DNA from 3 places in the Arthrobacter sp. K4-10C genome. Region 3 is predicted to be linked to each of the others. Evidence: riboswitches for the same ligand, from Rfam matches in the RefSeq annotation. Region 3 holds a riboswitch; each other region holds the start of a gene.
What was found. A riboswitch is a leader RNA that binds a small molecule or an ion and turns the genes downstream of it on or off. The one in region 3 is predicted to bind cyclic di-AMP.
Positions count from the first base shown of each region.

Region 1: linked by a shared signal. The riboswitch ahead of AC5RUU_RS17330 (C40 family peptidase) and the one ahead of AC5RUU_RS09180 (LysM peptidoglycan-binding domain-containing protein) in region 3 are both predicted to bind cyclic di-AMP.
Region 2: linked by a shared signal. The riboswitch ahead of AC5RUU_RS07415 (aggregation-promoting factor C-terminal-like domain-containing protein) and the one ahead of AC5RUU_RS09180 (LysM peptidoglycan-binding domain-containing protein) in region 3 are both predicted to bind cyclic di-AMP.

Region 1 covers NZ_JBNHFI010000013.1:25,786-33,507, reverse strand. Annotated here, with positions in the region: gene AC5RUU_RS17355 (molybdopterin molybdotransferase MoeA) at 1-717, opposite strand, end outside; gene AC5RUU_RS17350 (DUF6457 domain-containing protein) at 714-1,007, opposite strand; gene mobA (molybdenum cofactor guanylyltransferase) at 1,023-1,697, opposite strand; gene AC5RUU_RS17340 (HNH endonuclease) at 1,754-2,254, opposite strand; gene AC5RUU_RS17335 (NlpC/P60 family protein) at 2,576-3,343, opposite strand; gene AC5RUU_RS17330 (C40 family peptidase) at 3,501-4,172, opposite strand; cyclic di-AMP (ydaO/yuaA leader) riboswitch at 4,243-4,420, opposite strand; gene AC5RUU_RS17325 (M23 family metallopeptidase) at 4,549-5,370, opposite strand; cyclic di-AMP (ydaO/yuaA leader) riboswitch at 5,381-5,599, opposite strand; gene AC5RUU_RS17320 (iron-dependent transcriptional repressor DtxR) at 5,729-6,424, opposite strand; gene serC (phosphoserine transaminase) at 6,708-7,722, shown strand, end outside.
Region 2 covers NZ_JBNHFI010000004.1:259,413-267,134, forward strand. Annotated here, with positions in the region: gene AC5RUU_RS07390 (glycosyltransferase family 4 protein) at 1-317, shown strand, start outside; gene AC5RUU_RS07395 (nucleoside deaminase) at 329-832, opposite strand; gene AC5RUU_RS07400 (phosphatase PAP2 family protein) at 893-1,696, shown strand; gene upp (uracil phosphoribosyltransferase) at 1,709-2,344, shown strand; gene AC5RUU_RS07410 (glyoxalase superfamily protein) at 2,396-2,770, shown strand; gene AC5RUU_RS07415 (aggregation-promoting factor C-terminal-like domain-containing protein) at 2,841-3,551, opposite strand; cyclic di-AMP (ydaO/yuaA leader) riboswitch at 3,557-3,711, opposite strand; gene AC5RUU_RS07420 (winged helix-turn-helix domain-containing protein) at 4,640-5,503, shown strand; gene AC5RUU_RS07425 (SixA phosphatase family protein) at 5,566-6,093, shown strand; gene AC5RUU_RS07430 (EamA family transporter) at 6,118-7,116, shown strand; gene AC5RUU_RS07435 (TetR/AcrR family transcriptional regulator) at 7,640-7,722, opposite strand, start outside.
Region 3 covers NZ_JBNHFI010000005.1:301,876-309,597, forward strand. Annotated here, with positions in the region: gene AC5RUU_RS09165 (TraR/DksA family transcriptional regulator) at 1-119, opposite strand, end outside; gene AC5RUU_RS09170 (aggregation-promoting factor C-terminal-like domain-containing protein) at 140-1,450, opposite strand; gene AC5RUU_RS09175 (hypothetical protein) at 1,623-1,856, shown strand; cyclic di-AMP (ydaO/yuaA leader) riboswitch at 2,187-2,355, shown strand; gene AC5RUU_RS09180 (LysM peptidoglycan-binding domain-containing protein) at 2,359-3,207, shown strand; gene AC5RUU_RS09185 (protein adenylyltransferase SelO) at 3,320-4,795, opposite strand; gene AC5RUU_RS09190 (APC family permease) at 4,792-6,234, opposite strand; gene AC5RUU_RS09195 (ribonuclease Z) at 6,329-7,258, opposite strand; gene AC5RUU_RS09200 (hypothetical protein) at 7,609-7,722, opposite strand, start outside.

The sequences.
Region 1 (7,722 bases), on a different contig from region 3:
GTCACCAATCTTCTGCTGCCCGCCGGCGATACCGCCCAGCATCGTTACGACTGCCGGAAGCTGGGGGCCAAAGGTGTCACGCACCTTGCCGGGAGCCGGAAGCCCCTGCGCCACCACCTCCGAGCCAGTCAGCAGGAGCCGCACCAGGGGTTTGCCCCGGACACGCAGTTCGTCATGCCCGGCCAGGGCGGCAAGGGCAAGATGCGCAGGGTTCAGCTGCACCCCGGACTTGACCAGGACGTCGCCCTCCATGGCTTCCTCCCCCGCCTTCCGGATGTGCTGGCCGGTCCGCGGCTCCCCGGGCCGGGCGTTGCCCCCAATGGTCAGGATGGGCAACCCGTCGTCGTCCTTGCCCAGCACAGCGCTCTCACTTCGCAGGATGGCCTTGCCTCCTGGCGGGATGAGGCCGCCGGTCACGATGGGGCTCGCCTGGTGCGGCGCCAGCCTGGTTCCGGGTTCGGCAGGAACCCAGGGCCCGCTGCCGTTGACTACCCACCCGTCCATGGCGGAAGACGCATAGTGCGGCATGTCCTGCAGCGCCACGATGTCCTGGTCCAGGGTGCGTCCAAGCGCAAGCTCAAGCGCCACCGGCCCGGAAGGAATGGGTGTAGCTGAGTCAAAGGCCGCCTGCCTGGCCTCCTGCCAGGTATGGGCCAGGTGATGGTGTGCTTCCTGCCCTTCTTGTCGGCTCGCTTCTGACGGGGTGTCCTCGGTCATTCCCCGGGGGTCCCGGCGGCTTCAGCATCGTAGTCGGCTGCCAGGGAACGGGCCACGGCGAGTGCCGAGTCCATGGAGGCGGAATCTGTTGCCCGGCCAGCGCCGGACGCGAGGCCGGCGGCATAACCCGCAATGAAAGTTGTCAGCGGCGCGGCCGGACGCACCACGGAATGGGCAGCCACTCCGGCGAGCGAGAGAATGGCATTGACGTCCACCTGGACGTCTTCGAGTTCATAGGCCTGGAGCAGGGACCTGCACCATTCCTCCAGCGTTTCATCCTGGCTCTTCATGAACTGCCTCCCAAATCAACTGCGGCTGCGCCGGCCCTGGTCCTTGATCTGGCTGCCGGCGGCAACCCCTAGAGCGGCGGCATCGTCCCAGGTGTCCACATCGGCTGTGGACCCGGCGGGGACGGTGACAAGCTGCACGTCCAGACTAGCAAGGAGCGACCGGACAGAGCCGTTGATTAACGCTCCCGTTGCGGCAAGGTCCTGTACGGCTTTTGTTAACCCGTCTGTGCGATAAAACGCCGCCAACGGCTGGGCCCTGCCGCGGGCTGTACCGTCGTCAGTATTGGCCATGACCGCATCGGGCTGGCCGTCCTGCCCCGAGGCCTGCTTCGCCGCCAGCACCGGGAAGAGCCTGGCGACGGCGTCCGCCACCAGCGGCATGTCACATGCGAGCACCAGCGTGTACTCCGCCCCCTCCACATCCCGAGCCAGGACGGCCAACCCCGCGGCGATGGCTGCGGCGGGACCTGCGAACGCGGGCTCCTCGCGGCAGGACAGCACACCCTTTGGCAGGGGTCCCGGGTCAGGGCCCACCACCGCCACCCGCCGGGCACCGGAGGCGGCATCCAGGGAGCGCTGCAGCAGGGTGGCACCGTGAAAGACCAGGTGCTGCTTCGGCACGCCGCCCAGCCGTGAGGACCTGCCCCCGGCGAGGATCAGGGCATCGAAAATCGGAGGTTGAACTTCCACTGTTCCAGCCTAGCCACCCGCATTGCCCTGGCGGCCCAACAGCGGCGAACCGCGGGTCAGGCAGCGCGCTCGGGCAGCAGGAAGGGATCCCACGCGGGGGTGGGCTTCTCCAGCTCCTTGATCTGCCAGATGGTGCCGTGCGGAGGTTCCGGCACGAACCGCAGCTTCCAGCCCATTTCCGCAGGAGTGTGGTCACCCTTGGCGTTGTTGCAGCGGAGGCAGGCTGCCACCAGGTTTTCCCAGGAGTCCGCTCCGCCACGTGATTTTGGGTGCACGTGGTCGATCGTGTGCGCGGCCTTGCCGCAATATGCGCACTTGTGCCCGTCGCGCCTCAGCACACCCCGTCGGCTGACAGCCGTGGCCTTGTTGTACCGGGGGCGGATGTAGCGGTTCAGGAGGATCACCGAGGGGCGGCCCAGTATCTCCTGCGGCCCCACGACAGGATCGTCCCCTTCGGCCACCACGCTCGCCTTGCCCGTCAGCACAAGCACCAGCGCCCGGCGGAAAGTCACAACCGCCAGCGGTTCATATCCAGCATTCAGAACGAGAGTGCGCATGCACGTACCTCTTCACGGCCGCACCCGTCAGGGGCACGAGGGCCGGCTGCCCTCGGCATGTCCGGGCTATGGATCGACACCACAAGAGTAAACAAAGAAGTGCACGATCAGCTAATCGCCCGGCCATTAGCCTCTGCTGCGCACAGCAGGGATCTCCTGCTGCAGCCCACGCGGGCTGCCCGAGGGCGGGGTCCCCACAGCCCCGTGGAACGGACCGAGATGTTAAGACCTGAGCCCTTAAAGAGCGAGGACCCCTGCCTTGTGGGCAGGGGTCCTTACTGCATCGCGACCGGCCGGGAACCCTGCCGATGATGCTGGTGGCTAGCTGACGCGGATGAAGACCGGGCCGGAACCGACGTTCGCGCTGAAGACAACAGTCTGGTTGCCGTTGTAGCCGCCGTGTACTGCCTGGCCGTTGCCGGCGTAGACAGCAATGTGGGCCATGCCCGCACCGCCGTCGGCGTAGTAGATCAGGTCGCCGGGCTGGGCCTCGGCGGCGCTCACGGTGCGGCCCAGGGACAGGTAGCCTGCAGGCCAGTCGTGGAAGTTGATGCCAACGGCGGCCAGGGAGTTGGTGACCAGCATGGTGCAGTCCTGCATGACACCCAGCTGGGCGTACGCGGCGGACAGGATGGCTGCACCCTTGCCGCTGGCGGAAGCAGCGGGTGCCGCCGGGGCGGCGGCAGTCGAAACCGTGGAGGTGACCTTCGGAGCTGCGGCGGTCTTGGCTGCGGGAGCCGGTGCGGCTTCCTGGACCTCGACCGCGGGCTCTTCCTCGACAACGGGAGCCGGCGTGGTGGTGACGGCAGGCTTTTCGTAGGCGATGGAGATGGTGGACGCCGCGGAGATCGGGGCCTCGATCGCCGATTCAACTTCCAGGGCCGACGCCGGAGCGGAGTCGCGCTGGATGTTGGCGTCAGCAGCATTGGCGGCGATGCCGCTGGTCAGGACCAGGCCGGAGGCGGCGGCGATCACGGCCGCCTGGCGGCCTACGCCGCCGGCGTTGTCGCCCACAGCCTTGGCGATGATGGCGATTGAGCTGGTTTTGGTGACCTCGGCACGGTGCCGTGCGGTAGCACGAGTAGTCATCAGTTCTCTCTTTCGATGTCCTCGGGGCCTGTGGGCGGCCCGAGAGTTTTGGACGCGCCGGCATCTTGGGGGTATGCCGGCGCGTCCCGAACGGGGATTGGCGAATTGGCGAAAAGTGGGGGCAAAGAAATAGTTCCTGGGGCCGAAGCCCCAAGAACTATTTGCCTGCGAGGGTGTAGAAGGAGGAGGTTCCGGTGGCGGCCACAGAGTGCAGCAGCGTGCCCTGGGAGGGGTTGAGGGCGCTGATCATCATGCCGTTGCCGACGTAGATGCCGACGTGCGCACCACCGTTCTGCATGACCAGGTCACCCGGCTGGGGGGTGGAAGTGGGGGTCATGGCGGTCCACGCGTTCACGCGGGGGATGCTGATGCCGGCCTGGGCGTAGACCCACTGCGTGAAACCGGAGCAGTCCCAGCCGGTGGTGGGGCTGGTGCCGCCCCAGACGTACGGGCTGCCAATGCCGGTGTAGGCGATGGCGGCGAGACCGGAAGTTGCCGCTGAAGCGGCGGTGGCCACAACCTTTTCCGCTGCCGTGGAGGCGGTGGCCGGCTCATCGTCTTCGGAGGTGGACTGGACCGTCACCCGCTGGACGACGGGAGCGGCAACGGTGGTGACAACCGGGCGCTCGAAGGAAACGGTGGCGGTGGGTGCTGCGGTGACGGCAAGGGCAGTCTGCGCAGAACCGGACTCGGTGGAAGCCGAGACACCAGCGGTGGTGTCCGCAGCGCCGGCCGGCAGGCCCATAGCGAGGACAAGTCCGGAAGCAGCTGCAACCACTGCAGCCTGGCGACCAACTGTCCCGGCGTTGGCACTCACAGCCTTGGACACTGCGTCCAGAGGGTTGGTACGAACCGGTTGCGCACGGTGGCGCGCAGAATTATGGCGTGATGACACGAAGGTAGCCTCTCCCAATGCCTGCGAGGTGAGCTGTCGGATTCGGATGGGAGTCACCCGGCCGCGCCGCTTCCAGGAAGCTTTGCGACTTAACCCCAAGGCCTTCATGAAGAAGGCCAAAATTGGTTCCCCCGCCCCTGCCAGACGATGAAATGCGAACGGACCTTGAGCGGTGGCAGAGTTAGGCAATCCGCACAAGAGCGTCAACTTCGGAAAAGTTGACGCGAGTTAGACGGTACAGCAGTTTAGCTTGAATGTCACATTCAGGTCACGGCTGGTCACAGCGATTTGAGAGTGGACCATCATTTGACTACAGCCAGCCGGTAGGATCGACAACTTCGCCGTTGACCTGCACTTCAAAGTGCAGGTGGCAGCCAGTGGAGGCGCCGGTGGTTCCGCTGAGCGCCACAACGTCGCCGCGGGAGACCGTCTGGCCCTCTGTCACATTGAAGGACGACAGGTGGTTGTAGGTGGTCTCCAGGCCGTTTCCGTGGTCAATCACCACGCGGTTCCCGCCACCATACTGGTGCCAGCCGACAAAGGTCACGGTACCCGTGGCGGCGGCGAGCACTGAGGTGCCGCACTGGGCAACGTAGTCCTGCCCGCGGTGGAAGTCGCCGGATCCGCCCGTGATCGGGCTGACGCGGTAGCCAAAGGGTGATGCGGTGACCAGGGTGGCCAGCGGGGCACCCAGGCTTCCCGCGGATGCTGCGCGGGAGACGGCGCCGGCGGACTGGGCACTCAGGAGCTGCTTGAGCTTGCCGTCCGGATCGGCCTGCGTCACGACGGCCGAGCGGCTGAAGTCGATCTGCGCTCCGGCCTCAGCCGAAATTGCGGGCTGCGGGGCTGTTGCCGAAGCTGCAACGGGCGCTATGCCGGAGCCATCGGTGGCCATGACGGGGCTGGTGGCCGGAACTGTCACCGTGAGTACCAGGCCGGTGGCGGCGAGTGCAATGCCGGCTTTTTGGCCAATGCCGCTGGCTGAGGCGAACTCCGTGACCTGCCGGAACGGACCCCGACGGCGGCGCGCATCACGGTGGAGATCGCGGGGGCGCTCCGTGTGGATGACTTCGACGACACGCGGTGCCGAAGCGGGGCCCGCCGCGCGGCGGCGCCCCCTGGAGGTCTGCATGGACAAGAAGGATTCCTCTCTGGAAAGCCTGCGAAGTTAGCTGTCGGATTCGGGTCAGAGAGTTCAAAGACCCGGTCCGCCGTAAGCAAGCTTTCGGCACAGAGATATCCCCGAGGGATTCCTTCGCTGGAAGAGGCTTGCTGCTGACGGACTTCACCCCAAGGCAGTCCCCCGCTGCCGCTTGTGGTTCCCCCGCCTCTGCCAGTTATGACTCGTGCTCCTGATCCGCTGGCAGAGCTCGGCTCCGGATCAGGTAACGCTTATGTATCAACGCTTGGTTCAACTATAGGGGCTTAATCCCCAAAGTAACAATTCCGTTATCTTGCGTAATTAGCGTCACGTGGGGTAGCGCCGCAGTTTAGCGGACGGACACAAAGACGTGCGCGGCGACCTCCGGCGGAAGCTCAAGGGCCCCTTCGATACCGGGCACCCGGACCGAGATGTAGTCCCCCACCCGTTCCAGCGAGAGCGCGGCGCCGGGGCGGATGCCTCCCTCGTCGAGCTGGGCCAGGAGCTCAGGCTCCACCTGGATGGGCTCGGCCAGCCTGCTCACCGTCACCGCGGAAGCGGGTTTGTAGGACTTCATCGCTTCGAGGAGGCTCATGGCCGAATCCGTTGCGGCCAGGCGCGGTTGTCCACCCAGTGCGGCGAGGCCAGGAATCGGGTTTCCGTATGGCGACTCGGTGGGATGGTCCAGCAGTTCGTAGATACGCCGTTCCACCCGCTCGCTCATGACGTGCTCCCACCGGCAGGCTTCGTCGTGGACGTAGGCCCAGTCAAGCCCAATGACGTCCGCCAGGAGCCGCTCGGCAAGGCGGTGCTTGCGCATGACTTCGGTGGCGCGCTTGCGTCCAATCTCGGTGAGCTCTAGGTGGCGGTCGCCGGACACCACAACCAGCCCGTCGCGCTCCATCCGGCCAATGGTCTGGGAAACCGTGGGACCCGAGTGGCGCAGGCGTTCTGCAATACGGGCCCGCAGGGCAACGATGTTCTCTTCTTCCAGTTCCAGAATGGTCCGAAGGTACATCTCCGTAGTGTCGATCAGATCCGTCATCCAGCTCAGCTCCTCGAGCGCAGTACCTTGCGTTGTCCCACCGTATCGCTGTTCACCGCGACGTAGTCCGTTGGCTAGCTTAGCCTATTTTGACTTAGTCCGAATAGTTGGAAGCGCCCCCGGAGTGCGTCTCAGTGGTCGGACTATGACGGTCCCGGTTCCCGCCGAAACAGCTGTTCAGGCAGAATGGGAAAGGCCTTCGATGCAGTCATTGCCGACTGCGTGCCTTTGACCATCCACCCGCCCGGACCAAAGCTGCGTCCACGCCGAAATTGGAGCCCCTGTGAGCGAACCCAGCATCACTATTCCTGCCGATCTCCTCCCCAAGGACGGGCGGTTCGGCGCCGGACCTTCCAAGGTCCGCCAGGAGCAGATTGATGCGCTGTCCGCCGCATCGAAGGACATCCTCGGCACTTCCCACCGCCAGGCCCCGGTCAAGAACCTCGTTGGCTCTGTCCGGGAGGGCCTGAGCCAGTTCTTCCGCGCCCCGGAAGGGTACGAGGTTGTCCTGGGCGTGGGCGGTTCCACGGCATTCTGGGACGTTGCCAGCTTCGGCCTGGTGGAGAAAAAAGCCCAGCATTTGTCCTTCGGCGAGTTCGGCTCCAAGTTTGCGGCAGCCACCAACAAGGCACCCTTCCTGGACGCTTCGTCGATCATCAAGTCCGAGCCCGGCACCCGCCCGGCCGCTGAGGCAGAAACCGGCGTCGACGTGTACGCCTGGCCCCAGAACGAAACGTCCACGGGCGTGTCCGCTCCGGTCAAGCGGGTGGCGGGTGCAGACGAGGGCGCACTGGTGCTGGTGGACGCCACCTCGGCGGCCGGCGGCCTGGATGTGGATGTGGCCCAGAGCGATGTCTACTACTTTGCCCCGCAGAAGAACTTCGCCTCCGACGGCGGCCTGTGGCTTGGCCTGTTTTCCCCCGCTGCACTGGAACGCGCCGCACGGATCAAGGCAAGCGACCGCTGGATTCCCGACTTCCTGGACCTGCAGACCGCCATCGATAACTCGCGGCTGAACCAGACGTACAACACCCCCTCCCTGTCCACGCTGGTGACCCTGGACGCCCAGGTGCAGTGGCTGAACTCGAACGGCGGGCTGGATTTTGCGGCAGCCAGGACGGCAGACTCGGCAGGCCGCATCTACAACTGGGCCGAGTCCGCCGAGTTCGCCGCCCCCTTTGTTGCCAACCCGGATGAGCGTTCCAACGTGATCGCCACCATCGACTTCGACGAATCGGTGGACGCCGCCGTCGTCGCCAAGGTCTTGCGGGCCAACGGCATCGTGGACACCGAGCCCT
Region 2 (7,722 bases), on a different contig from region 3:
TCACGGAGTCGCTGGCCCGGGGCATCCCGGTAGTGGTACGCCAGGGGACAGGGGCTGTGGAAGCGCTGGGGCTGGCGCAACTTGTTAAGGACGACGGCGGCGCCCGGCTTCCCGGGACGGCGGTGCCGCTTGCGCCCGGGGACCAGGAAAATCCCGCCAGGCTCGCCGGCGTACTGCGTCGCTGGCTGGAGGATCCGGAAACCAGAAACGAATGGCGTGCAGCCGCACTGGCGGCCCGGGACCGCCTACCGGGTTGGGACCAGACGGCCGGCACCGTGCTGGACGCGTTGGCGAATCGGGAAATGGAGCCCACCTAGGGAACGTCCCGCTATAAACGGCTCCGGTGCCCCGCGAAGAAGTCGCGGAGCAGTGCCCCGCACTCCGCTTCCCGCACACCGGGGTAGACCTCCACCCAATGGTTCAGCCGGCGCTCGCGGAGGACATCGAACACGGAACCCGCGGCGCCGGCCTTCTCATCCCAGGCGCCGAAGACCACGCGCGGAATCCGGGCCAGGACGATTGCGCCCGCGCACATGGCGCACGGTTCCAGGGTGACCACCAGCGTGCAGTCGGACAGCCGCCAGCCGTCGGCCGTCCCGCCCTCGAGCGCCGCAAGTTCCCGCAACCGCTCCGCAGCCCGTCGGATGGCCACCACCTCCGCGTGGGCTGTGGGGTCGCCAAGCTCCTCCCGCTGGTTGCGCCCGGAACCCAGCACGGCGCCGTCGGGCCCCAGCACCACGGCGCCAATCGGCACGTCCGCGGTGTCCAGGGCGCGGCGGGCCTCTGCGAGGGCGAGACCCATCCACGTGTCGTGTTTCCCAGCGGAGACCATGGCTCAATGATAGTTTCGAAGGATACCCAGGGCCCGTGACGCAACTTGCTGGGAGGCAGAATGAGCACCGTCCGAGACCGCGTGGACAAGTGGTTCAAACCCTATGCCGCCCTCTGGCTGACCATGATCATCGGCGGCGCCCTGGTGCTCGCCATGGCACTGCTGGGCGCCGAAGTGTATTCGGACGTGGTGGATGAGGAAGGCTTGGCAAGCCTGGACATTCCCGCCCTCGATTATTTCCAGTCCTTGCGGAACCCGGAAACGGACGCCTTCGTCACCGGCTTCACCAACATTGGCGGCGGAATCGGGATGCCCATCCTCGCGAGTATCCTGACCGCGTGGCTGACGTTCCTGAGCAGGTCGTGGCGGCCCGTCATCCTGGTTGGCGGCGCCGCCGCCGTGTCCACCACGGCCACCACGCTGAGCAAGCGGTTGGTCGGCCGGTCCCGCCCCGACCATTCGGAGGCAGTGCCGCCCTATGAAACCTCGCCGTCCTTCCCCAGCGGCCACACCCTGAACACCACGGTGGTGATCGGTGTGCTGCTGTATATCCTGTGCCTCCAGTTCTACAAACTTTGGGTACGCATCACGGCCATCACGGCGGGCGTGATCTTTATCATCGCCATGGGCTTGAGCCGGGTGTTCCTGGGGCACCACTGGCTGACGGATGTGATGGCCGGCTGGCTGCTGGGCCTGGCCTGGGTGGCGATGGTGATCCTTGCCCACCGGCTGTTCCATCTGACCAGGCGGAAGGAACACGCCGGACCGGCACCAGATTTCGAGCATCCCGTGGTGCGCGACGTGGTGGCCGAGGCCATGCATCACGACGGCCACGGCGGGCGCGGGACCGATAACGCCGGGTGATAGTTTTGACGAATGCGAACTCTCGTTGTGGACCACCCGCTCGTCGCCCATAAGCTCACCGTCCTGCGGGACAAGAACACCCCGTCTCCGGTGTTCCGGCAGCTGACCGAAGAACTGGTGACCCTCCTGGCCTACGAGGCAACCCGCGAGGTCCGCACCGAACCCGTCACCATCGAGACTCCGGTCAGCACCACCGTGGGTACCGCGTTCACCAAACCCACCCCCCTGGTTGTCCCCATCCTTCGCGCCGGCCTGGGAATGCTCGAGGGCATGACCAAGCTGGTCCCCACCGCCGAAGTGGGATTCCTGGGCATGGCCCGGGACGAGGAAACCCTGGACATCATCACCTATGCCGAACGTCTCCCGGAGGATCTCACCGACCGGCAGATCTTCGTCCTGGACCCGATGCTAGCCACTGGCGGAACCCTGCGGGAAGCCATCAAGTTCCTGTTCAAGCGCGGCGCCTCGGACGTCACGTGCATCTGCCTGTTGGCCGCACCCGAAGGCCTTGCCAAGCTGGAGGAGGAACTCTCGGACGCTAACGTGACCATCGTCCTGGCCTCCATCGACGAGAAGCTGAACAGCAAGTCCTACATTGTCCCGGGACTCGGGGACGCGGGCGACCGCCTGTACGGCATCGCAGGCTGAACCGGCCGGGCGAGTCTTCCGCATTCGGCGGCCCGCCCGTAGCCTGTGCCCATGGACTGGAAACTTGAACTTGTGTTTGTCCCTGTGTCCGATGTGGACCGTGCCAAGGACTTTTACGTCAACAAGGTGGGCTTCAACGCCGATTTCGACCAGCGGCCCACCGACTCCATCCGATTCGTCCAGCTGACCCCGCCTGGCTCCGCCTGCTCGATCTGCATCGGAGAAGGGCTTACGGACGCCCCTCCGGGTACGGGATCCAACCTCCAGCTGGTTGTCAACGACATTGAGGCCGCGCATCGCCATTTGAAGGAGAACGGCGTGGACGTCAGCGACGTGGACGTGCAGGACTGGGGCCACTTCGTCTACTTCGCAGACCCGGACGGTAACAGGTGGGCCGTGCAGTACATCCCGGGACGGGACTCTTAACAGGAAAACTCCCCGGCTTTCACGCCTGTGATGCGCGAAGGCCGGGGAGAATCAGCGGCAGCAGGGCTGCTCAGTACCAGTTGTTGGACAGGTGGAAGTTCAGCGCGCCACAGGGGGACTGGTAGCGCTCCTTGATGTAGTTCAGGCCCCAGTTGATCTGCGTGCGGTAGTTGGTGAGGTAGTCCGCACCGGCGCTCGCCATCTTCTCGGCGGGCAGGGACTGCACGATGCCGTATGCGCCGCTGCTGGGGTTGGTGGCCGTGGTGGTCCAGTCGGATTCCTTGGTCCACAGCGTCACCAGGCACTGCATCTGGTCCTGCGCCCAGCCGTAGGAACCGAGCTGCCCTGCGGCGTAGGCCTGGGCGCCGGCGGGGTCGTTGACCGCGACGACGGGGGCCAGCTCGGGTGCGGGCGCAGGCTCGGGTGCCGGAGCAGGTTCCGCGGCGGGGGCTGGCTCCGGTGCGGGCGCCGGGGCCGGTTCGGCGGCCTGTGGAACAACGTTGATTTCAGCGGGAGCAGGGGACTCGGCCGGGTTGGACCGGATCTCGCTCTTCTCGATGCTCATCTGCGCATCGGACTCGGCCGTCGCAGTGTTCGAGGTTGATGCGGCAGGAATCAAACCATCCGTTGCCTGGCCTGCGGCGCCTACTCCCACAAGCAGTGCACCGGACGCCACGAGGACTGCGGCGCGTTGGCCCAGGGTGAACTTACTGCCTTCGGGACGCTGGGCGTCGTTGTCGGAGCCGTTTTTTGGCCGCGGTTTTACCGGGAATTTGAACATGGTGAATCGCCTCTCACACCTGCGGAGTTAGCTGTCGGGTTCGGATGAGGGCATCCGGCCACACGGAAAAATCACGTGCTGGCTTAACCCCAAGGGCAGTCAATACCCGGGACGGTGGGTCCCCCGCCTCTGCCTTCGATCAATTCGGAATCCGGGAAGTGGCAGAGTTTGGCGTCATCCGGATACACGGCCCGAACGGGAACCGTACTTAATCGACGGTACAGGAACCGGGCGCTTAAGTCACATTTAGGTAACGGACATCACGACCACGGCGCGTCGGCTTGCAGTGACGACGGTCTCACTGGCAGCTGCAGGGCAAACGCGGTGCGGCCCGGCCGTGATGCTACCGTTACCCGTCCCGTGAGCCTCAATCACTGATTGCAGAATGGACAAGCCCGGGCCGCCGGTACCTTCTGCTGCTGGGGGAGGTTGTTGGTCATGGAGTGCGAAGTGGCCGTGAGGCAACTCTCCAATCGTTGGATATAGCCTGGCCATGGGGTTCCTGTGACCAGGCTGTGAATCCCCGGCGCAGGACGCTGGACGGGCAAGGAAGCCGGTCCCACCGGCCTGTCGGCAAGATTTTCTTGTCCCGCTCCGCGCGCCGCTGGACACAGTCCCACGGCATGGGGAGTGATTTTGGCATTTCGCACTCAGTTGAATGAAAGGAATCCTGAGTGCTTGCCTGCCGAATAACGTTCGGCAGAAGGGGCCTTTTTAGACATCAGAACGGATAACGAACGTTATTCTTTCGCTTCTTCCAGAATCGTGATCTGCGCCACAATAGAGCATTTCGTCTCACTATTCGGACGATCCGGTCCATTGTTACTTGCAAGTTGCCATTGTTACGCTGCACACTTCCAATGTGAACAAGAACTCAACAGCACCTGCAGCCGCAGAATATTGGCCCAGCACATCAGCTGCTGCCGACATGCGCTGTTGTCGAATGCACGCCTGACCTTCTCCACCCTTCGAAGTTCTTAGGCATTCGCCCCCCAGCCCAGCGTCGGGCGCCCCTCCCCAGTTCGCATTGCGGGAAAACCCAGCATTCGAGCCGCGATGGCGGCCATTCACATTGAGGTAAGCAATCCATGTCTGTTGCATCCGGATACGTCCACATCTCTGTCCGCAACGCCGCGAAGGCCGGCCAGCCCTCCGGCCTGCGTCCCGGCTTTGGCCCCCGCCCGTCGCTCTCGCCTTCTTCCGGAAGCAGCTTTCCCGCCCAGGGCTACGCGCCGCAGGGCTACAACCCCAACTCCTACGGGCAGCTCCGCGCCGTTCCCGCGGCCGACTCCGCACCTGTCACTGCACCCACGCCTGTGGTGGCCGGACCCAACGCCGTCCGCCCCGTAGCAAACGACAACGTGGCCCGCGGGTTCGTCCTGTACATGGGCATTGACGAGGAAACTGCCGCGGCGGCAGGCACCTCCATCGCCAAGCTCGCCCAGGAGATCCGCGCTTACGCCCAGTCCCTGGTGACCGGTGCTGAGAGCTACGCAGCCGTTGCGGTTGCCCCTGCCGGCACCCCCGGTTCCGCGCTCGACGTCGTTCGTTCCACCTTCGGCGACCCCACCGTGAACTCCCGCCAGCGCACCGAGACGCCGCGCCCGCAGCAGCCCCAGGAACCGCGCCCGTCCGGCGTGCTCATTGACCTTGCCCGCCGCGAGGTCCACCTCGACGGCGAATCGCTCAACCTGACGTTCAAGGAATTCGAACTCCTCAACTACCTGGTGGAGAACGGCACCCGCACCGTGGGCCGCGACGAACTGCTCGAAGGCCTGTGGCGGAACGCCGAGGAAGTGCCTAACGAGCGCACCATCGACGTCCACATCCGCCGCCTCCGCTCCAAGCTGGGCCGCCTGGCCAACACGGTCCGCACCGTCCGTGGCCAGGGCTACCGGTTCTACGAGCACCCCGAAGTTGTGGTCTGGGCCGCTCCGGAGTACTCAATCTGACCCGTACCGCCTGGCAGGCGCCCGCCCCTTGGGGGCGGGCGCTTGTTCGTTAAGCTTGGGGCATGAGGGAGCACCATCTTCGACGGCTTGTGATCATGCGCCATGCCAAGGCCGACTGGCCGGGCGGCGTGCCCGATCATGAGCGGCCGCTGGAGGAACGCGGGCACCGGGAAGCGCCGCTGGCCGGGCGTTGGCTGCTCAAGCACAACATCGTCCCGGACTTCATCCTCTGCTCGAGCGCATTGCGCACGCGGCAGACCTGCACCTGGGTGTGTTCCGAACTGGGGGACAAGGCACCCACTCCGAAGCTGGAGGACGGGCTCTACGCCGCCTCGGCCCTTCGGATGCTCTCGGTCATCAACCACGTCCCGGATACGGTGACCACGCTCATGCTGATCTCCCACCTGCCAGGCGTGCAGGACCTGGCCATGCACCTGGCTTCCCGCGATTCCGACCACGACGCCTATATGGACGCAGCCACCCGGTTTCCCACCAGCGCGCTCACGGTGCTCGAGACGGAGAAGCCGTGGGCGGAGCTGGACGGGCAGGATGCCAGGATCACGAGGTTCAAGGTGCCCCGCGCCCACTAGCCCCGGCTCTGGCAGAGTAGGAGCGTGAACCTCCGAGACTCCCTGCTTGCAGTGCTGGTGGCCGTGCTGTGGGGCCTGAACTTCGTGGCGATTGACATCGGCCTGCACCCGGGCGGTGCCGATGTGCCCCCGCTCCTGTTCGTGGCCATGCGCTTCGTCCTGGTGGTTTTGCCGTGGATCTTCTTCATCAGAAAACCGGACGTCAGCTGGAAGGCAATCATCGGCGTCGGGCTCTTCATGAGTGCAGGCCAGTTCGGCCTCCTCTATCTGTCCATGGCCCTGGGGATGCCGGCAGGACTGGCGTCGCTCGTGCTGCAGGCCCAGGTGCTGCTGACCGTCCTCCTGGCCGCCGGGTTCCTGGGTGAGCGGCCGAGCCGCCGGCAGCTGGCCGGCGTCGTCCTGGGCGTGGCGGGCCTCGCCGTCGTGGCGGTGGGCAGGAGCGCCGTGGCACCGCTGCTGCCGCTTGTGATCGTACTGGCAGCGGCCCTGTCCTGGGCTGTTGGAAACGTCATTGCCCGGAAAGCGAAGGCGGCCTCGGGACTCGGCCTGGTGGTCTGGTCCGGGGCGGTGGTTCCCGTGCCCCTCAGCGCGCTTTCACTGCTCGTGGACGGCCCGGGCACCGTCCTCGCCACGCTCACCAGTCTGCCGGCAGCCACTATCCTGACTGCGCTCTACACGGCCGTTTTTGCTTCGCTTGTGGGCTACGGCATCTGGAACCGGCTCCTGGCCAGCCATCCGTCGTCGGCCGTAGTGCCGTTTACTTTGCTGGTCCCCGTCGTGGGCATGACAGCCGCCTGGCTGGCACTGGGGGAGGTGCCGACACCTCCCGAGCTGGCTGGCGGGCTGCTGCTCCTGGGTGGGGTGGCGACCGCGGTGCTCACCACTGGAGGGCGGCGTCAGCGTCGCCGGGTGGAACCGGCACCAGGTTTGGGTGCGGGCCTGAGCGCCGGCGAAGAGGACGACGACGGGCGCTTGGCTGGTGCGGGCAGGCGTGCCGGTGCGCGTGATCCGGAGCGGCGCTGAGCCGCAGTGCCGTTCGCCGCAGCGCCCCTGGCTGCTGTGCCCTTTGCCGGCGTGCCTTTGGCGGCCGGCCTGGAAATTGCGGCAGCCCGCCGATGGGGAACGGGACGGCGGGGCGGCGACGCCCGCCTGCCCGCCGGCCAGGCAGCGCCGAGGAAGAGGAACAGGAACGTGGCCACGGCGGATGCTGCGGCACCCATGAAGTAGTTGTCCGGATCATCCGTGGGGAGGGGTGTGCCCAGGAACGACGACTCGCCGTCGAACGCCAGCTCCCAGGTGCTGAGAAAGGCCAGGGCGAACCCGACCGTGAGGCTGGTGCCGGCGCCGGCGGCCAGCAAAACCAGCCGCCGCCCGCGGGCCAGGACCTCACCGATCGCCGACAGGTAGGCAAGGGCCAGGACGCCAAGGAACGCGACGAATACCGGCTCCGCGAGCGTCATTCCCGTGAGCACCAGCAGCCCCGCGGCGACGATGCCGGTGATGACCGCAAATCTTCCGCTGTTCCCCATGTGGCGCATGTGCACCATCATCCCTGAGGAGCAGGCCGCTGCAGGACGTAGCCGCGCATGATGGCCATGATTGCCGCAACGCTTTGGTCACGGCTGCGCT
Region 3 (7,722 bases):
TTCGAGTCCAGGCGTGCCGAACTGGCCGAGGCGATGTCAGCGCGAAGGGCCGGCAGCAGTGCCACCTTCCGCTTCCGCTCCTCCTCAAGCAGGACCCGGAACCGCTCAAAATCTGGCATGGGGAAAGCCTAGCGCGGGCTCAATACCAGTTCCTGGCTACGGAATGGTCCCAGGCCGCGCAGGGCGTACGGTAGCGGTCCCGGATGTAGCCCAGGCCCCACTCGATCTGGGTGCGGTAGCTGGTAAGCCAGTCGCTGCCGGCGCTCCCCAGCTTGCCGGGCGGCAGTGCCTGGGGTATTCCGTAGGCACCGGAGTAAGGGTTGGTGGCGGTGGTGAGCCAGTTGGATTCCTTGGTCCAGAGCTGGGCGAGGCACAGGAACTGGTCCTGGCCCCAGCCGTAGGCACCGAGGCGTCCGGAGGCATACCCCTTAGCCGCGGCGGGGTCGTTGACGGCACCGCCGGGAACGGACGGCACGACGACGGGCGGCGGGCTGGGGACCACGGGTGCGGGGGCCGCGGGGACGGGGTTTGCAGGCGCCGGGTTGGCGGGGGGCGCTGCAGGTGCCGGATTCGCGGGTGCCGGAGGATTCTGCGCTGCTGCGAGTGCCGCCTTTGCTGCTTCATCCGCCTGGCGGCGCGCCTGCTCCTCCGCGGCGGCGCGCTTGGCCTCCTGCGCGGTCTCGTAGGCGGCCAGGGCCGCCTGGCCTTGCCGGTACTCCCACTCCAGCGCCGCCGTCGTGCCCTTCAAGGACGCAAGCTGCGCGGTCAGCTCTCCGCTGTGCCGCTGCTCTTCCGCTACCTGGCGCACCATCGCCGCCTGGGCGGAACGGGCAGCATCCAGCTTGGTTCTTGCCGCTCCGGACAGGCGCTCACGTTCTGCCCTGGCGGCCTTTTCCTGCTCCGCCAGTGCGGCGGTGCTTTTGCCGGCGGCGTCTGCCTTGCTGACAAGGTCCGCGGCCTTGCCACCAACCACCTCAATGACGTTGAGCCCGTGGATGCTGTTGTTCTCCAGGGCGTCCAGGGCCACAAAGAAGCCCATAGTGGTACCGCCGGTCTTGTATGACTGGGCTGCCAGCGCGCCGATTGCCTGCTGGTGCCGCCTCAGCTCGGCATTGGCCTGGGCCGCCTGCCCGGCCAGGGCATCCACCCGGGCTGTGGCTGACTGCACGGCGGCGTCCGCGGCGGCGTAATCGGCAGCGGATGACACGGCCGCAGCGCCCAGCAACTCGGACTGGGATTGCAGGCCAGCCAGCAGGTGGTCGATCTTCTCGATCTCGGCCGCCTTCCCGGCTTCAGACTGCTGCGCCTTCTGCACGTCCTCCCAGGAGGGGTAGCCTTCCGGCGGGGCCTCGGTCGCGGCAGCCGGAAGCAGCGCGGCCGAACCGGCCAAAGCCAGTGCAAGCAGCCCTCCCAGCACCGGATGCTTTATCGTGCTTCCAAACAGGCGCATAGCTCCGAAGCCTACCGGTTTCAACGAGGGGTTGAGGGTTGGCGGCGGCACATCGTTATGCACCGGAAACCGGGGGCGCGCGGGCACTGGCGGGTCTACGATTGATTCACCGCATTCCACTGCGAGGCAGTGGACATCTGTTGGGAAGGTCGCGGTCGCAGTGGTTCGAAAAATGTTTGGAAACCGGCATCAGTCCGACGAGCCGGCAGCCGCATCGTCCAAGGTCCAATCCGGGTACCGCCGCCGCAGCTGGCTGCAGCGGGAGGACGACGCCATCAGCCACGGTTCAAGCAGCCTGTTCTTCCTGGCCCATGACACCCCTAACGCTCCGTCTGTGACGTGCATCCAGGGGCACGACGTGGATCGGGGCGAAACAACCTGCCACCTGGGGCATCCGGTCGGCTAGGGCACGCGCTCAGGGCCAGATGACGCGCTTGCCAGCGCGGCGCCACATGGGGTAGCGCCCGCCCTCTTTCGCGCCCCTTTTCAGGCCATGCAGCCGCGGATGGGCCCGGCCTTTATGACTTTGTGACATTAAATACACGACGCGCCCGCACAAATACATCTCGTGAGGTCAGCGGTGTGTAAAGGAAACATCAAGATGTTTGCTTAATACGATAGAGGCACCTCGCATGTTACCTAAACGTGACAATGCCGCTGAGGGCGGGTTATGGTCTTCTGGTGTCCCTCCCAGACGGGACATTCCCATCAGTATGCCGAGCCCTGCCACTGACCCGGGATTCAACCGCTTTCCAGCTGGCAGGGACGGGGGAACCAAGTTTCCACGGCCATCGCGGCCTTGGGGTTAAGTCGATAGTGCCTCCGTCAGTTTGGGGGTTGCTCTCGGCCGGGTATCTCCAACCCGAACCCGACAGCTCACCCCGCAGGCATGGGAGAGGCGATCTAACGTGTCAAAAAATTTCCCTACCGCCCGTCACCGCGCGACTCCGGCCCGCTCAATCGCGCTCCAGGGCTTGGCTGCTTCCGCCAAGTCCCAGGCCCGGACGCTCGGCCGACCGGTGCTCGCAGTTGCCGCTGCATCCGGCATTGCGTTCGGTGTTGGAGCCCCCGCCCACGCAGGCGTGACCGGCCCGGACACCACCGAAACAACTAACGTCCAGGCCCACAGCGCACCTGCTGCTGCAGTCGCTGCCCCGGCCGCTGCCGCAGCTAACGTACACACCGTCGTTTCCGGCGATACCCTGGGTGCCATCTCGGCGGCCCACGGCGTCAGCCTGAACGATGTCCTGGCCGCAAATGGCCTGGACATCTCCACCATCATCTACCCGGGTGACCAGATCACCATTCCGGGTGCGGGCCACGCAGCACCTGCTGCCGCTCCGGTCCAGGCTGCTGCCGCTCCGGCGAACACCGGCATGAACCTGTCCTACGCGTCCACCGCAGCTGCTCCGGCCCCGGCTCCCGCCCCGGCCCCCGCCGCTGCCGGCACCGGCACGGGCGCAGCCATCCTGGCCTCCGCGTACGGCCAGCTTGGTGTCCAGCAGGACTGCACCGCGATGGTGGAGAAGGCCCTCCGGTCCGTTGGCAAGTCCGTCGGTGACCTGGCTCCCGGCCAGTTCTACCAGTACGGCTCCGTGGTGGGCACCCCGGCCCCCGGTGACCTGGTGATCACCGCCGGCCACGTGGGAGTCTTCGCCGGTAACGGCCAGGTTGTCAGCGGTGGCGTTGACGGCTTCAAGACCGAGGTCCACTCCCTCAGCTGGCTCAGCGGCGCTTCCTTCGTCCGCGTGGCGTAGTCACCGCGTACAACTGAAGCAGCGCAGACAAGGGCGGCAGCCGGGATTAACCCGGTTGCCGCCCTTGTCCGTTGATGCGCGTTGCGTACCCTGCCCTGCCGGCCCGCCCGGGCTAGGTCCCGCAGAACGTCATGTACTCGCCGAAGTCTTCAGGCGCGCCTTCGGTGTAGCGCTCCAGTCCGGGGCGCTCGTCATAGGGGGCACTTACGGCTTCAAGGAGCCGGGTGAACGGGTCCAGGTCCCCGCCGGTGGCGGCGGCGAGCGCCTCTTCCACGAGGTGGTTTCGCGGAATGTACAGCGGGTTCACCCGGTCCATCCGGTCAGCGTCGGGATTCAGGGACTGCCAGCGTTCAGCCCAGGCATCGAATGCGGCGAGGTCCAGGACCATGCCGCGCACGGGGCGGACGTTGCCTCGCGCTGCCTTACCAAGGTTGCGGAAGAACTGGGTATAGTCCACGGGGCCGTCCTTCAGAATAGCAACCACCCCGTCCACCAGTTCGGATGCGGCTTCGGCCTGGGCACTTCCGGGCTCGCTGTGCGGGAGGCCCAGCTTGGTTTTCATTCCGGTGAACCAGGCGTCACTGTACTGCCTGCGGAATTCGCCCAGTGCCTCCACAGCGGGGGGAACGGCCTGTTCCTGGTCCTCGTTGATGAGCGGGAGGATCGCCTCGGCGAGCCGGGCCAGGTTCCATTCGGCGATGACCGGCTGGTTTGCGTAGGCGTACCGTCCGCCCACATCGATGGAGCTGTAGACGGCGGCCGGGTTGAACGCGTCCATGAAAGCGCACGGCCCGTAGTCGATGGTCTCGCCGGAGATGGTCATGTTGTCCGTATTCATGACGCCGTGGACGAAGCCCACCAGCATCCATTGCGCCACCAGGGATGCCTGCGCGGACACCACTGCCCCGAAGAGCGCCAAATAGGGATTCTCGGCCTCGGCCGCAGCGGGATAATGCCGGCTGATGGCATGGTCGGCCAGGCGGCGCAGGAGTTCCAGGTTGTCCGTGGCCCTTGCATACTGGAAACTTCCCACCCGCAAGTGGCTGCTGGCCACGCGGGCCAAAACTGCTCCTGGCAGCATGTCATCCCTGCGCACCGGCCGTCCGGTGCCCACGACAGCGAGCGACCGGGTGCTGGGAATGCCCAGCGCGTGCATTGCCTCGCTGACCAGGTACTCCCGGAGCATTGGTCCGACGACGGCGCGTCCGTCGCCTGCCCGCGCAAAGGGCGTGCGGCCGGAGCCTTTGAGGTGGATGTCCCGCAGGTGGCCCCTGGTGTCCACGATCTCGCCGAGAAGAAGGGCGCGCCCGTCACCGAGCAGGGGTGAGTAGCCCCCGAACTGGTGCCCGGCATACGCCTGGGCCACCGGCGCCGCACCCTCCGGCACATGGTTGCCCAGGAGGAGGCGTACGCCCTCTGGGCTGCGCAGGTAGCCGGCGTCGAGTCCGAGCTCCTCCGCCAGCGCCTCGTTGAGGACCAGGAGCTGAGGTTCCGGTGCTTCCTCCGCCCGCCAGGGAACGGCCATTTCTGCCAGTTCCCTTGCGAACCGGCTGTCGAAAGTTACCGTCGATTCTGCAGCGGCAGTCATGTGTTTACCCTATCCTTCTCATTGGTGCGCCGGTTGATCAGCCAGGTGACCAGCCACAGGACCACCCCGAGGGCCATCAGCCCGCCGGCTATCTGGTACTGGATCTCGTTCCGTCCCACCCATGGTCCGGCAAGGAAGCCGCACAGGATGGCCGCCACCAGGGGCAGTGGACCGGGCGAGGTGAAGAATACCTTGCGGTTGGGGTCCCGCTTCCGCCGCAGCACCAGGCAGGCCACGTTGACCACGGTGAAAACGCACAGCAGCAGGAACGCCGTGGTGCCGGACAGGTTGGCCACAATGTTGCTCTCGGGATCGCTGGTCACGTAGAGGATGAGCCCCAGGGCCAGGATGGTGGAGAAGGCAATGCCTGCCCAGGGGGTGCGGCGGACCGGCAGGACTTTGCCCAGCGGACGCGGCAGGACGTGCTGGCGGGCCATGCCGTAAATGAGCCGGCTGGCCATGAGCATGTTGATCAGCGCAGTATTGGCGACAGCGAAGACTGCCAGGAACGGGAAAACCCTGTCAATGGGGAAGTCCGGGGAGCCTTTGTGCACCACTTCAAGGAGCGCCGCACCCTCGGCCTCCCGGATTCCTTCCAGCTCGGTGGGTGTGAGCACACTGACCACGGATACCGCCACCAGCATGTACAGGAGCACCGCGATGCCCAGGCCGGTCAGCATTGTCCGGGGGAAGATCCGCTCCGGATTCCGGGTTTCCTCCACCATGTTCACGGAGTCCTCAAAACCCACCATGGCGAAGAACGCGATGGACGTTGCGGCCGTAACGGCGAGGAACATGCCCTTGTCCTGGTAGTCATTGAAGACGAAAATTTCGCCGGGGTTGCCCGTGCCTTGGGCCATGACGAAAAACCCCACACCGATCACGATGCACAGCGCCACCATCTCCACCACGGTGAGCACCACATTGAACTTGACGCTCTCCCCCACACCGCGGAGGTTGATGGCTGCGAGGATGAGCATGAATGCGAGCGCCACGGCGGTGATGACGCCCCGTCCGGGATCGCCCATGACGCCGTTGACTTCCAACCCGCCAAAAAAGTTTTGCGCCAGGACGTTGGCCGAGGTTGAAGCGCTGGTAATGCCGGAGCAGACCACTGCGAAGGCCACCAGGAACGTGACGAAGTGAATACCGAATGCCTTGTGCGTATACAAGGCGGCACCGGCGGCCTGGGGATACTGCGTGACCAGCTCAAGGTAGGAGAACGCGGTCAGCGTTGCCACCACGAACGCGAGCAGGAACGGCAGCCAGACGATGCCTCCCACCGTCCCGGCCATGGTGCCGGTCACCGCGTAGACGCCGGCGCCAAGGATGTCCCCCACGATGAACAGCAGGAGGAGTTTGGGGCCCAGGACCCGCTTGAGTTCAGGTTCCTTGCCTTCGGGAGTTACGTCATACACTTCTTCTGAAGTTGCGCTCATTAGTGACCTCCACAGCAGATGGGGCGGCGTGGCTTGTAAGGGCCCTGCCCCCGGAATTTCACTCTGAACCTCCCGCCCAACTTTGGCAATAACCTCATCGCTGCGCCTGCTCGCCTGCAGGGACGGTGGTAACAGGCCACCGCCGCCGCTGCGGAAAACCAATGCGCTGCAGGTCGGAGGCAGCCAGCACCGTTGCCTTCCCGGCACGTGCGGCTGCCTGCCCGGCGAGGGGCGTTACGTCGTCGCCATAGCGTGACGAGAAGTGCGTCAGCACGAGGGTGCCGGCGCCGCCCCGGCCAGCCAGTTCCCCGGCCTGCCCGGCGGTGAGGTGGCGGTACTGGCGTGCCAGCCCCGCGTCGTCGTCGCTGAAGGTCGACTCGGCAACAAGCAGATCGACGCCGTCGGCCAGTTCGTCCGCGCCCGCACACATTGCTGTGTCCATCACGAAGGCGAATTTCTGGCCCGGCCGCGGGATGCTCACCTCGTCCAGGCGGACGCCGGCCAGGGTGCCTTCGCGTTGCAGCAGGCCGACGTCGGGCCCTGCGATTCCCGCACCCGCCAGTCGGTCCGGCAGCAGCGTCCGGCCATCAGGTTCCGTGAGCCGGTAGCCGTAAGTCTCCACCCGGTGCTTCAACGGCCGGACCTCAAGCCCGTCGGCGATGGCTCCTGGACCGGAGTGCGGATGCAGCCGCAGATCAATGCCGGGAGAGCTGACGGACACGAGGGCCTGAACCACATCCCCGCCCGAGGCCGGGTAATGCAGATGGACGGGATGCGGCACGCCGTCCAGGGCCATCCGGGAAAGGACTCCGGGCAGACCGTAACAGTGGTCGCCATGGACGTGGGTCAGGCAGATCCTGGTGATCTGGGTTGCCGGGACGCCGGCGTGGATCATTTGGCGCTGGATTCCCTCTCCCGGATCGAAGAGCAGGCCCTCGCCGTCCCAGCGCAGGAAGTATCCGTTATGGTTCCGGGTCCGGGTGGGAACCTGGGACGCGGTGCCCAGGACGACGAGTTCGCGCATGTTTCAGAGGACAAAAAGCAGGTTCCGGACGTATCCGGGACCTGCTTCCTGGCTTTTGTGGTCTTAGTGCCGCTTGAGCATTCCCATGATTTTGTGGGCCATGCCCCCGGTCCTGCCGGCTCCCGTTGCGTGCGGGGTTCGCCTGGTGGCGTTCAGCCCGGACCCGCGAACTGTTCCGCTGGTGCCCGGCCTGCCTGAGAATCGTCCAGCGGCATTCCTGATCATGCTTCCCAAGTTCATGTGAAACTCCCTAAGTTCTGATCTGCCGACTGATATTCATCAGTCTGCTTATCATCTTAGCCTTGATCCCGTTTTCGGGTAGGTGCAAGGCGCATGCAATCCGTCGGCTGTCAGCGCTCCAGGTCCTCAGGATCGAACTCGCTGAGTGGAGACCCGCCGAAGTTCTCCGTGTCGTCGCTGCCTTCAGCCTCGGCGCCGGTCGGGTTTTCGCCGAAGTCGACATC